3 regions of the Pseudovibrio sp. W74 genome follow, and region 2 is predicted to be linked to each of the others. Evidence: riboswitches for the same ligand, from Rfam matches in the RefSeq annotation. Region 2 holds a riboswitch; each other region holds the start of a gene.
The links. A riboswitch is a leader RNA that binds a small molecule or an ion and turns the genes downstream of it on or off. The one in region 2 is predicted to bind thiamine pyrophosphate.
Positions count from the first base shown of each region.

Region 1: linked by a shared signal. The riboswitch ahead of thiC (phosphomethylpyrimidine synthase ThiC) and the one ahead of PsW74_RS26375 (hydroxyethylthiazole kinase) in region 2 are both predicted to bind thiamine pyrophosphate.
Region 3: linked by a shared signal. The riboswitch ahead of thiM (hydroxyethylthiazole kinase) and the one ahead of PsW74_RS26375 (hydroxyethylthiazole kinase) in region 2 are both predicted to bind thiamine pyrophosphate.

Region 1 is NZ_LMCJ01000013.1:4,613-7,872, forward strand. Features, by position in the region: gene thiC (phosphomethylpyrimidine synthase ThiC) at 1-1,337, opposite strand, end outside; TPP riboswitch at 1,432-1,552, opposite strand; gene PsW74_RS08990 (hypothetical protein) at 1,736-3,260, shown strand, end outside.
Region 2 is NZ_LMCJ01000060.1:272,135-275,394, reverse strand. Features, by position in the region: gene PsW74_RS26385 (xanthine dehydrogenase family protein molybdopterin-binding subunit) at 1-1,360, shown strand, start outside; gene PsW74_RS26380 (Lrp/AsnC ligand binding domain-containing protein) at 1,431-1,667, opposite strand; TPP riboswitch at 1,878-1,986, shown strand; gene PsW74_RS26375 (hydroxyethylthiazole kinase) at 2,028-2,783, shown strand; gene thiD (bifunctional hydroxymethylpyrimidine kinase/phosphomethylpyrimidine kinase) at 2,783-3,260, shown strand, end outside.
Region 3 is NZ_LMCJ01000007.1:96,048-99,307, forward strand. Features, by position in the region: gene PsW74_RS06220 (hypothetical protein) at 1-359, opposite strand, end outside; gene thiE (thiamine phosphate synthase) at 439-1,080, opposite strand; gene thiM (hydroxyethylthiazole kinase) at 1,064-1,876, opposite strand; TPP riboswitch at 1,949-2,051, opposite strand; gene PsW74_RS06235 (tyrosine recombinase XerC) at 2,111-3,070, opposite strand; gene PsW74_RS06240 (phospholipase D-like domain-containing protein) at 3,152-3,260, opposite strand, start outside.

The DNA.
Region 1 (3,260 bases), on a different contig from region 2:
TCCGTGGTGAGAGGGCCAAGCGTGTAAAACGGTGCCTCATGGCAGCATTCCAGCTGCTTATCCATGTTCTCTTTGATCTTGTGCATTGCCACATGACCCGGGCCTTCAATCATCACCTGACAATCCTTGGCCCACGCAATCTTGGTCAGCTCACCTAGCGTCTCCAGCTCGGCAAACTGGGCTTCATCATTGGCATCTGCAATGGAACCCGGACGCAATCCATCACCAAGAGAAAACGCCACATCGTACTGGCGGCAAATATCGCAGATCTCGTCAAAGTGCTCATAGAGGAAGCTGTCTTTGTGATGATGCAGGCACCACTTCGCCATGATGGAACCGCCACGGGAGACAATCCCCGTCACGCGATTAACGGTCATCGGCACCATGTGCAGGCGCACACCAGCGTGGATGGTGAAGTAATCAACCCCTTGCTCTGCCTGCTCAATCAACGTGTCGCGGAAGATTTCCCAGGTCAGGTCTTCGGCAACTCCATTCACCTTCTCAAGCGCCTGATAAAGCGGGACGGTCCCAATTGGGACAGGGCTGTTGCGGATGATCCATTCACGGGTGTTGTGAATGTTACGACCGGTAGACAGATCCATCACCGTGTCAGCACCCCAGCGGATCGACCACACCATCTTGTCGACTTCCTCTTCCATGGAGGAGGTGACAGCAGATGTACCCATATTGGCGTTGATCTTGACCAGAAAGTTCCGCCCGATGATCATCGGCTCACTCTCAGGGTGGTTGATGTTTGACGGAATGATCGCGCGGCCAGCAGCCACTTCATCACGTACAAACTCTGGTGTTACATAATCTGGAATGCTCGCACCCCAGTCATTGCCACACCGCTCTTCTGCAACCGCTTCCCGCAACTGGTTTTCGCGGATGGCAATGAACTCCATCTCCGGTGTGATGATGCCAGCGCGGGCATAGGCCAGCTGGGTGACGGCTTTACCGTCCTTTCCGCGCAAGGGGCGAGGCTTCACCGGAAATTCTGGAACAAGCCGGTCGCCTTTCACAAAACCATTGTCTTCAGGCTTAATCTCACGGCCATCATATTCCTCGGTGTCACCGCGCGCCTCGATCCACTTGCGCCGTAGAGCAGGCAAACCTTCAGAAATATTCGTTGTTGCTGTCGGGTCCGTGTATGGGCCGGAACTATCGTAGACTGGCAGCGGTGGCTCACCTGCTGTCGGGTGAACGCTGATTTCGCGCATGGGCACAAGCACGTCTTCGTGCAAGCTGCCACGAACATAGATTTTGCGCGCAGCTGGCAAGGCGCCTGTGGTGATGGATGGGTTCGGCGTCGTCATAATGGTGCTCCTCAAGTTCATAACTCGAAAAAGACACCAGATGAGTCTTGGCTGGGAAACGGCAGAAAGAACTTCTGCTGCTAAGATCGCGGTTGTTACACTAGCCTTATAAACAGGTCCCGCGACCCGTGCTTCCTACGCCAGTATCAACTGGGTCAGGTTCTAAGGGTCGCGTCGCCGAGCTTGCGCTCTGTCAGCCTCTCAGTCTCCTTGGTGAGACTCCCCTGCATACATGATTTTGCTAGAACGATTATGAACTAGTGTCAAGGCAGGTTCGGTTCAGGCGAGGTTCAGAAAACTTTTGTAAGTTGGATTTTATGAAAGGGGAGTCGCTGACACTTATTGGATTTTGCGGTTTGCGTTCCTATCTCTCATCTAAGAATTTCACATCTGGATATCGCGAAAAATAATATCAACGAATGCTTGAAAACTATTCTCTCCCATCCGTTTTAGCTGGCCCAATCTTGCGTCGACTGGAAACCTCACGTTTAACATTCTGGCTCGCAGTGCGCGCTCCGGCGGATGTGAAACTGGATTTGCTCCCACAAGGCCGTGAGCCGCAAACCTACGAGCTGACGAAAGCGCAAACTGAGGTAAACCTGATCTCAGCAGGGGTACATCTCCACTACCTCCTGATCGATCTACCTCTCCAAAGCCCTTTACCGCATGACACTTGGATCAGCTATCGCCTCGCTCTGCGTATGGAGGATGACGAGGAGGCTGGTTGGCAGGATCATTCCGTATGGGCGCCTGATCTCTGCTATGAAAATCAGGAGCTTCCCGGCTTTCTGCTAAGCTCAAAAGTTTCCTCACTCCTGCACGGGTCCTGCCGCAAACCACATCACGAATCCGGCGATGGTCTGGTCGCAGCTGATCAGTTTCTGGCAAAGCATATCAGGGCTGAGAACGGCACCAAAATTGACAAGGAAAAATGGCCAACTGCCCTCGTGATGAGTGGCGATCAGATTTACTCAGATGATGTTGCTGGCCCCATGTTGCGAGCTATCCATGCGCTCATCGAAAAACTCGGTATCACTGAGGAACAGCTGGCAGGCTTGGAAAGCAAAGTGCCTGATAAGGCATCAGATTTCTACCAACACGGCGACACCTACTACCGCCGCGAAAAGTTTCTCCCAAGTCTGGAGAAGAACAGAAAGCTCTGGCTTGTCTTGTTCGGTGGCGTAGAAAAACCAATCTTTACTGCCGATCATGCCCATAACCATCTGATCACACTTGCTGAATTCTTGGCAATGTACCTCCTTGTCTGGTCTCCAGCACTATGGGATCTGGTTGAGACAGACGTTCCTGAAGGACTGACACCAGAAGAAGCAGCGCTCTATGAGAGCGAACAGAAAATCCTGAAGGAGTTTGTTGCGGGTCTCAGCCAGGTGCGCCGCCTGTTTGCCCATCTTCCGGTTGCGATGATCTTTGATGACCACGATGTCACTGATGACTGGAACCTCAACCGTGATTGGGAAGAGACCGCCTACGGCCATCCGTTCTCCCGACGGATCATTGGCAATGCCTTGTGTGCCTATATGCTCAATCAGGGGTGGGGCAACCGACCTGAAGCGTTCTCAGGTGGAACACTTGAAGCGATGACGCAAGCTGTCACGGTGCCCGGCACAAATAGCTACGATGAGTTTCTGGAGCATCTCTTCGCCTTTGAAAACTGGGACTATCACTGGGAACTAGACCCACCACTGCTGGTGTTGGATACGCGCACACGCCGATGGAGATCAGAGCGGGCAGGGTATCTACCCTCGGGTCTTCTGGACTGGGAAGCGGTCACAGATTTACAACGATCTCTGCGCGGAAAAGACGCCGTGCTACTCGTCTCCGCAGCTCCGATCTTCGGCGTAAAGCTGATCGAAACGCTGCAGAAGCTGCTCACGTTCATGGGCAAGCCGCTCATGGTGGATGCGGAATACTGGATGGCACATC
Region 2 (3,260 bases):
GATGATCGGCCTCAAAGTGCATGTGCTTGCAAACATGGGTGCTTATCTGCACGAATTTGGCCCAGGCATTCCGCAGATCGGCATCACCATGACCCCCGGTCTTTACGATATCCCCGCAACGTGGGTGGAAGCGACAGGCGTTTATACCAATACAGTGCCGGTGGATGCGTTTCGTGGGGCAGGGCGTCCGGAAGCGCTTTATCTGATGGAACGACTGGCAGACAAAGCTGCGCATGAGATGGGTATGGATCCGGCAGAATTTCGTCGTAAGAGCTTTATCCCCGATGAGGCGCTACCTTATACAACAGCGCTTGGCCGCATGTATGATACGGGTTCCTTTGGGGCTCACCTGACCAAGGCGCTGGACGAGATTCATTATTCGACGTTTGCGGAGCGTGAAGCGGAGAGCAAGGCAAAAGGTTTGTACCGCGGTGTTGGGCTATCGACCTATGTGGAGGCGTGTGCCTTTGCCGGCGGGGAGGAAGCTAAGCTTGAGCTTAACACGAACGGCAGCGTTACTTTGCTGATTGGAACGCAGAGCAACGGTCAAGGTCACGCAACTGCATATGGCCAAGTCATTGCAGAACATCTTGGTTTGCAGCTTGATCAGGTTGAGATGGTGCAGGGAGATACGGATCGTGTTGCGACTGGTGGTGGTACCGGCGGATCGCGGTCCATTCCGATTGGTATGCCATCTGTGAAGGCGGCTTCTGAAACGCTGGTTAAGAAGATCAAAGAGATCGCCAGTGAGAAGCTTGAGGTTGGTGTTGGGGATCTGACGTTGGAAGACGGGCAGGTGCGCGTGGTTGGTACCGACCAACAAGTCAGCCTTGTTGATGTGGCTGGTTCGCAACCGGATACCTTGAGTGCAGCGGAAAAAGTCATGCAGGATGAATGTACTTATCCCAATGGCACGCATGTGTGTGAGGTGGAGATTGATCCGGAAACGGGCAAGGCGGACGTGGTCAGTTATGTGATCGTGGATGATTTTGGCGTGACGGTGAATCCGATGCTTTTGGCTGGTCAGGTGCATGGTGGTGCGGGGCAGGCGATTTCGCAGGCGCTTTGTGAGAACACGGTTTATGATGAAACCGGGCAGCTGCTGTCAGCGTCCTTCATGGACTATCATGTTGCACGTGCTGATGATTTGCCGAATTTCGACTTCTCGACGAGCAATGTTCCTTCCACGACAAATGCGATGGGCATCAAAGGGGCTGGTGAGGCTGGTTCTATTGGAGCGGCGCCGGCGGTGATGAATGCCGTGCAGTATGCGCTGCGCAAGAATGCAGGTGTTGAGCATATAGATATGCCCGCGACGCCGGTTGCTGTCTGGAGCGTTATTCAGGACGCTCAGAGTTAAGCTATCAAGAACGTAAAGCTTGAAAAGAGATTATGCAGGCGGGCTGGTGTCCCGCCTGTTTTCGTAGGTATCAGAACGCTTTGAAGGTGATGATGGTTCTGGTATCCTGGATGCCTTCGAAGACCTGAACCTTGTTTGCAACGAAGTGTCCGATGTCTTCGTTATCATCAATGTAGAATTTGGCCAGCAGGTCGAAATCCCCGGAGGTGGAGTAGATCTCGGAGGCGACTTCCGCGTCTGCGATGGCGTTGGCAACCTGATAGGTTTTTCCGAGCTGGCATTTGATCTGTACAAAGAACGGAATCATAAATCTGCTATCCTTCTGTCCCGAAAGGCTGATTTGTCTTTCAGGGATGCGCTCTAATATGAGTTTGCGTTGTTTTGTGAGCATTTTGCGTTGAAGCTGCGTTTTTTTGCAAGCTTTTGCGTTTTTTAAGCGAAATCTACCCCCAGTTGCCTTTTGTCGCTGCCTCTCGTTTCCGCTTGCAGTTCGCTCTCTTGTTTGCTAGCAAAAAATTCTAACCAATGGGGGTGCTCGGAAGTGACTGACGGGCTGAGAGGCGCCAAGCCAACTCCTAGAACCTGATCCGGATTGTGCCGGCGGAGGGAATTGGGATGAGTACCAAGGTAATCGTTCCCGCCGTAATCTATAGGGGAGCGAAAACAAATGTCCTACACAACTGAAAATCTCTGGGAAGTCTTTGAGAGCGTGCGTGAGCGTGGCGTTCGGGTTCATTGTCTGACGAACTCTGTTGCGCAGAGCCTTACCGCGAACATCATGTTGGCTTGTAACATCGTGCCCTCCATGACAGCGGCCCATGATGAAATTCCTGCATTCATCGAGAGTGTTGACGGGTTGCTCCTCAATCTTGGTACGCTGGATGGAAAGCGGCGGCATGGTATTCGGCTTGGGCTTGAAGGGGCTGCCAAAAAATCTATGCCCGTGGTTCTGGACCCGGTTAAAGTAGATCGCTCAGACATTCGCATGGAGTTTGCGAAAGATATTCTGAAAGAGAATGTTTCGATCCTTAAAACAAACATGACTGAGAGCGCTGGGCTGAGTGGAGCTGTCACCGAGAACACACTGATTGTGCGCACCGGTATTGAAGACGCTGTGTTTGGCCGGGAGACAACCTACACCGTGGGCAATGGACATGCTTATATGGACAAGGTGACTGGCATTGGCTGTGCGCTGGGCGGTGTGCTGGCTGGTTTCGCCGCTACCGAGCCAGATAAGGAACTTGCCGTGCTTGCTGCGCTTGCTGTCTATGGTGTATGCGGCGAGATTGCCGCAGAGCAGGCGAACGGACCGGGAAGCTTCACTCCAGCTTTCATCGATACCCTTTATGGCTTGAAGGCTGACCAGTTCAACGAGCGTCTCAAGCTCGAAACAATGAATAATAAAGGTGGGGTATTGGCCTAATGAGTGCGATTGCAGTCACAATTGCAGGGTCGGATTCCGGTGGTGGTGCCGGAATTCAAGCAGACCTGAAGGCCTTTTCGGCTCGCGGTGTCTATGGGGCCAGTGTCATCACTGCACTGACGGCCCAAAATACCAAAGGTGTGACAGGTATTCATGATGTGCCGCCAGCATTTGTGGCGGAGCAGATGGATGCTGTTTTTTCTGACCTGAAGGTGGATGCCGTGAAAATCGGCATGCTTTCACAGCCAGAGATTATCGCTGTTATTGCCACAAAGCTGGCGGAATATAATGTTAAGCGCGTCATTCTTGATCCGGTGATGGTTGCAACTTCTGGTGATGTTTTGTTGCAAAACACCGCCGTTTCGGTCCTGAAGCAGAAGCTGTTTCCCATGGCGGCGTTGATTACGCCGAATATGCAGGAAGCGGCCTTTTTGCTGGACCAGCCGGTAGCTGAATCCCGTGAAGACATGCACAGAC
Region 3 (3,260 bases), on a different contig from region 2:
GCCTGAATACGCTCTCCCATTGGCCGAAGCTCAATGTGTTGCGCTTTGAAGAAGCCGCCAAACCGGAACGTTAGTACACCAGAAAAACTAAGCTGCCCTGGAGCCCAACCCCATTTGCAATCGCGAGGGGAGCAGCTGGTAAATGCGCGGGCGCGCACAACCAGTTGCCCATCAAGGCACTGGCCTTGAACTTCAATCTGAGAAAGCTCTTTCAAACGTGCTTTGGGATTTTCCCAGTCCCCCAGCTCCGCCATCTCTGATTTGCGGACTTCACAGGCTGTTTGAGCTTGAGCTGCTGAAACAAGAAAAGCAAACGTGCAGAAGAAAATGCACATAAATGTTGTTTGTCTAAGTTTCATGACTAAAAGCTCCCTGCCTAGTCCTCTCATATATCAATGTAGATGGGCTCTGCGAGGAGTAAATGCGTGTTTTATCCTATCACCCTAGGTCTTTTACGCTTTTGACGATGTCCTGAAGCTTGCGCGTAGCTGCGGATGGACTGGATGCCCCACAGATTGCAGAAATAACTGCAACTCCATCTGCCCCAGCTTTGATCACCTGATCCGCATTAGAAAGCGAAATTCCGCCAATTCCAACCACAGGCAACTGAGATTGAACCGTTAAACCGGCAAAGCTCTGCATACCCATGTCAGCCGCATCATCCTTACTGTTTGTCGGGAAGCAGGCGCCTATGCCAAGGTAATCGCAGGCGGAAAAGTCCGCAGCATCCAGCTCGTCCTGAGTGCTGACTGATAGACCAAGCAGCTTATCAGAGCCGATCAGCTCCCGGGCTTTCGTGGCATCCATATCATCCTGCCCAACATGAACACCGTCCGCATCAACCGCTAAGGCAACATCTACGCGATCATTGACGATTAGCGGCACATTCAGCGGTTTCAACGCTTGCATCAACCGCTCTGCCAGCTCAATTTGCTCGCGCGTGCTGCCAGTCTTGTCACGAAGCTGCACAACAGTAGCGCCGTTTTGTGCGGCTGCGATTGCTATGTCGACGGGATCCTGACCGGCGCAGTCTTGCGGCCCCAGCACCAGATAAACGGAAAGATCAAGCAACGGTTTCATGCATTTCAACCCGTGCAGTTGCGTTGAGGATATCGCTGTTCAGCTGATAGAGGCCGTTAATAATATCCAGCTGCAAGCTTGCTGGTCCTGCTGAATTTTTTGCAGCAATCTCACCAACCACTCCGAGGAAAACCATTGCATCAACAGCAGCATCAAACGGGTCATCGCAAACAGCCAGTGTCGCGCCAGTCAAAGCTGTTGCCGTGCAGCCAAGACCAGTCACATAAGGCATCATCTTATCCCCGTTGGCGACTTCAGCAGTGCGCGCACCATCAGTGATAAAATCGACAGGACCAGAGACGACAACAACAGCGCCCGTCTGCTTCGCCAGTTCTTTCGCTCCTGCCAGAGCAGCCTGAGAGCTATCCGTGCTATCAACGCCTTTTCCACCTGCACCCTGACCAGCAAGTGCCATGATTTCAGAGGCATTGCCACGAATGACGCTCGGCTTATTCTCCAGCAATTCACCAGCAAGCTCGGTGCGGAAGGTCAGCGCTCCAACAGCCACCGGGTCCAGCACCCAAGGGCGACCAGCTTTGTGGGCAGCAGCAGTAGCCAACTTCATGGTCTCTGCCTGAGCAGGGGTAACCGTGCCAACGTTGACCACTAATGCACCTGTAACACTTGCAAGTTCAGGGGCTTCTTCCGGGCCATCCACCATGGCAGGGGAGGCGCCAATGGCCAGCAGGGCGTTGGCTGTGGTGTTGGCCACCACGATGTTCGTCATGTTATGGACGAGTGGACTGTTGTCACGAATTGCAGAAAGAGTTGCGCAAGCGCTTTCGACACGACCCATTTTTATCCTCGGTCTTGTTGTGCGAAAGAGAGCTGGTATCAGGGACTTGGCAAACTGCCAGACAATCTATCCCCCAACACGGCGTGAGTGCTCCCTTCGCTGGAATTATCCAGAGCAGGTTCTTCGAGTATGATCTCAGCCACAACAAACGTGTTGGGCACCCCGTTTCACATCGATGAACCTAGGGGATCTGCTAAGGGAGATCAAGGTGATGTGAGGGAGGGGGACAACCTATCAACGACGCGGGTGTGCCTTGTCATAAGCGTCCAACAGCTGTGCACTGTTCACTTCCGTATAAATCTGTGTGGTAGAAAGGCTTGCGTGCCCCAGTAGCTCCTGAATGCTCCTCAAATCCCCGCCTTCAGACAGCAAATGAGTTGCAAACGAATGGCGTAAAGCGTGAGGAGTTGCGGTGTCTGGTAGACCAAGAGCACTGCGGATCTTTTGCATGGCCAGCTGGATCATGCGCGCATTCAGCGGGCCGCCACGAACGCCGCGAAACAGCGGTGAACTGCCCGACAGATCATAAGGGCACTGCTTTTTGTAGGCCTCAATAGCTTCTATTACCACTGGCAGAACCGGAACAAGCCGTTCTTTGTTGCCTTTACCGCGAATCTTCAGCGACTTATCCCCCTCCTTCGGCGCGGAGGCCGATGTCAGAGACAGCGCTTCGGAAATGCGGAGGCCGCAACCGTAGAGCAGTGTGAACACCGCTGCGTTTCGGGCTTCAACCCAGGGAGTGTCCTCAAAAGCGAGATCGCTGCTGACAATCGCTTTGGCTTCCTCAACGGGGATAGGCTTGGGCAGGCTGCGGGGAAGTCTCGGCGTACGAACCGCCGCAGCACCAGCCGCATTCACCTCACCGCGCTCCTCCAGAAACGAGAGGAAGGAGCGGATGCCAGCAAGGCCACGGGCAAGCGTCCGCGTTTGTGCGCCATCCCTCCGGCGGGTTGCCAGAAATGCGCGAAAGTCCTTTGGTTTCAAAGACTCCAGATGCCGCAGGGCAACCGGTTCACCTTCATAACTGGTCATGAAGCGCAGGAACTGACGGGTATCGCGCTCATACGCTTCCAGTGTCCGTTCAGCCAGTCGCCGTTCAGATCCCAGATGATCAATCCAGTCTTCAATCGCTGCGGTAACATCTGGTTTGCAGATGATGAGTAAGTCTTCGCCGCTATCAAGGGAATTTGCCATTCGCAAAGTGTAAGCGCCAAATCTGGCTGAATGGTTACCAAAAGATAAACATACACGCCTTTAAGAAAGGCCTGCGCAAATTTAGTTGATGACGATTGGCTGCCCATGATCACTGATGATCCGGTCAATCTCTTGCCGTGCTGCCATCGCAAACCGTTTCTGGTTCTCGGTTGGCACAACAGAATCCCCC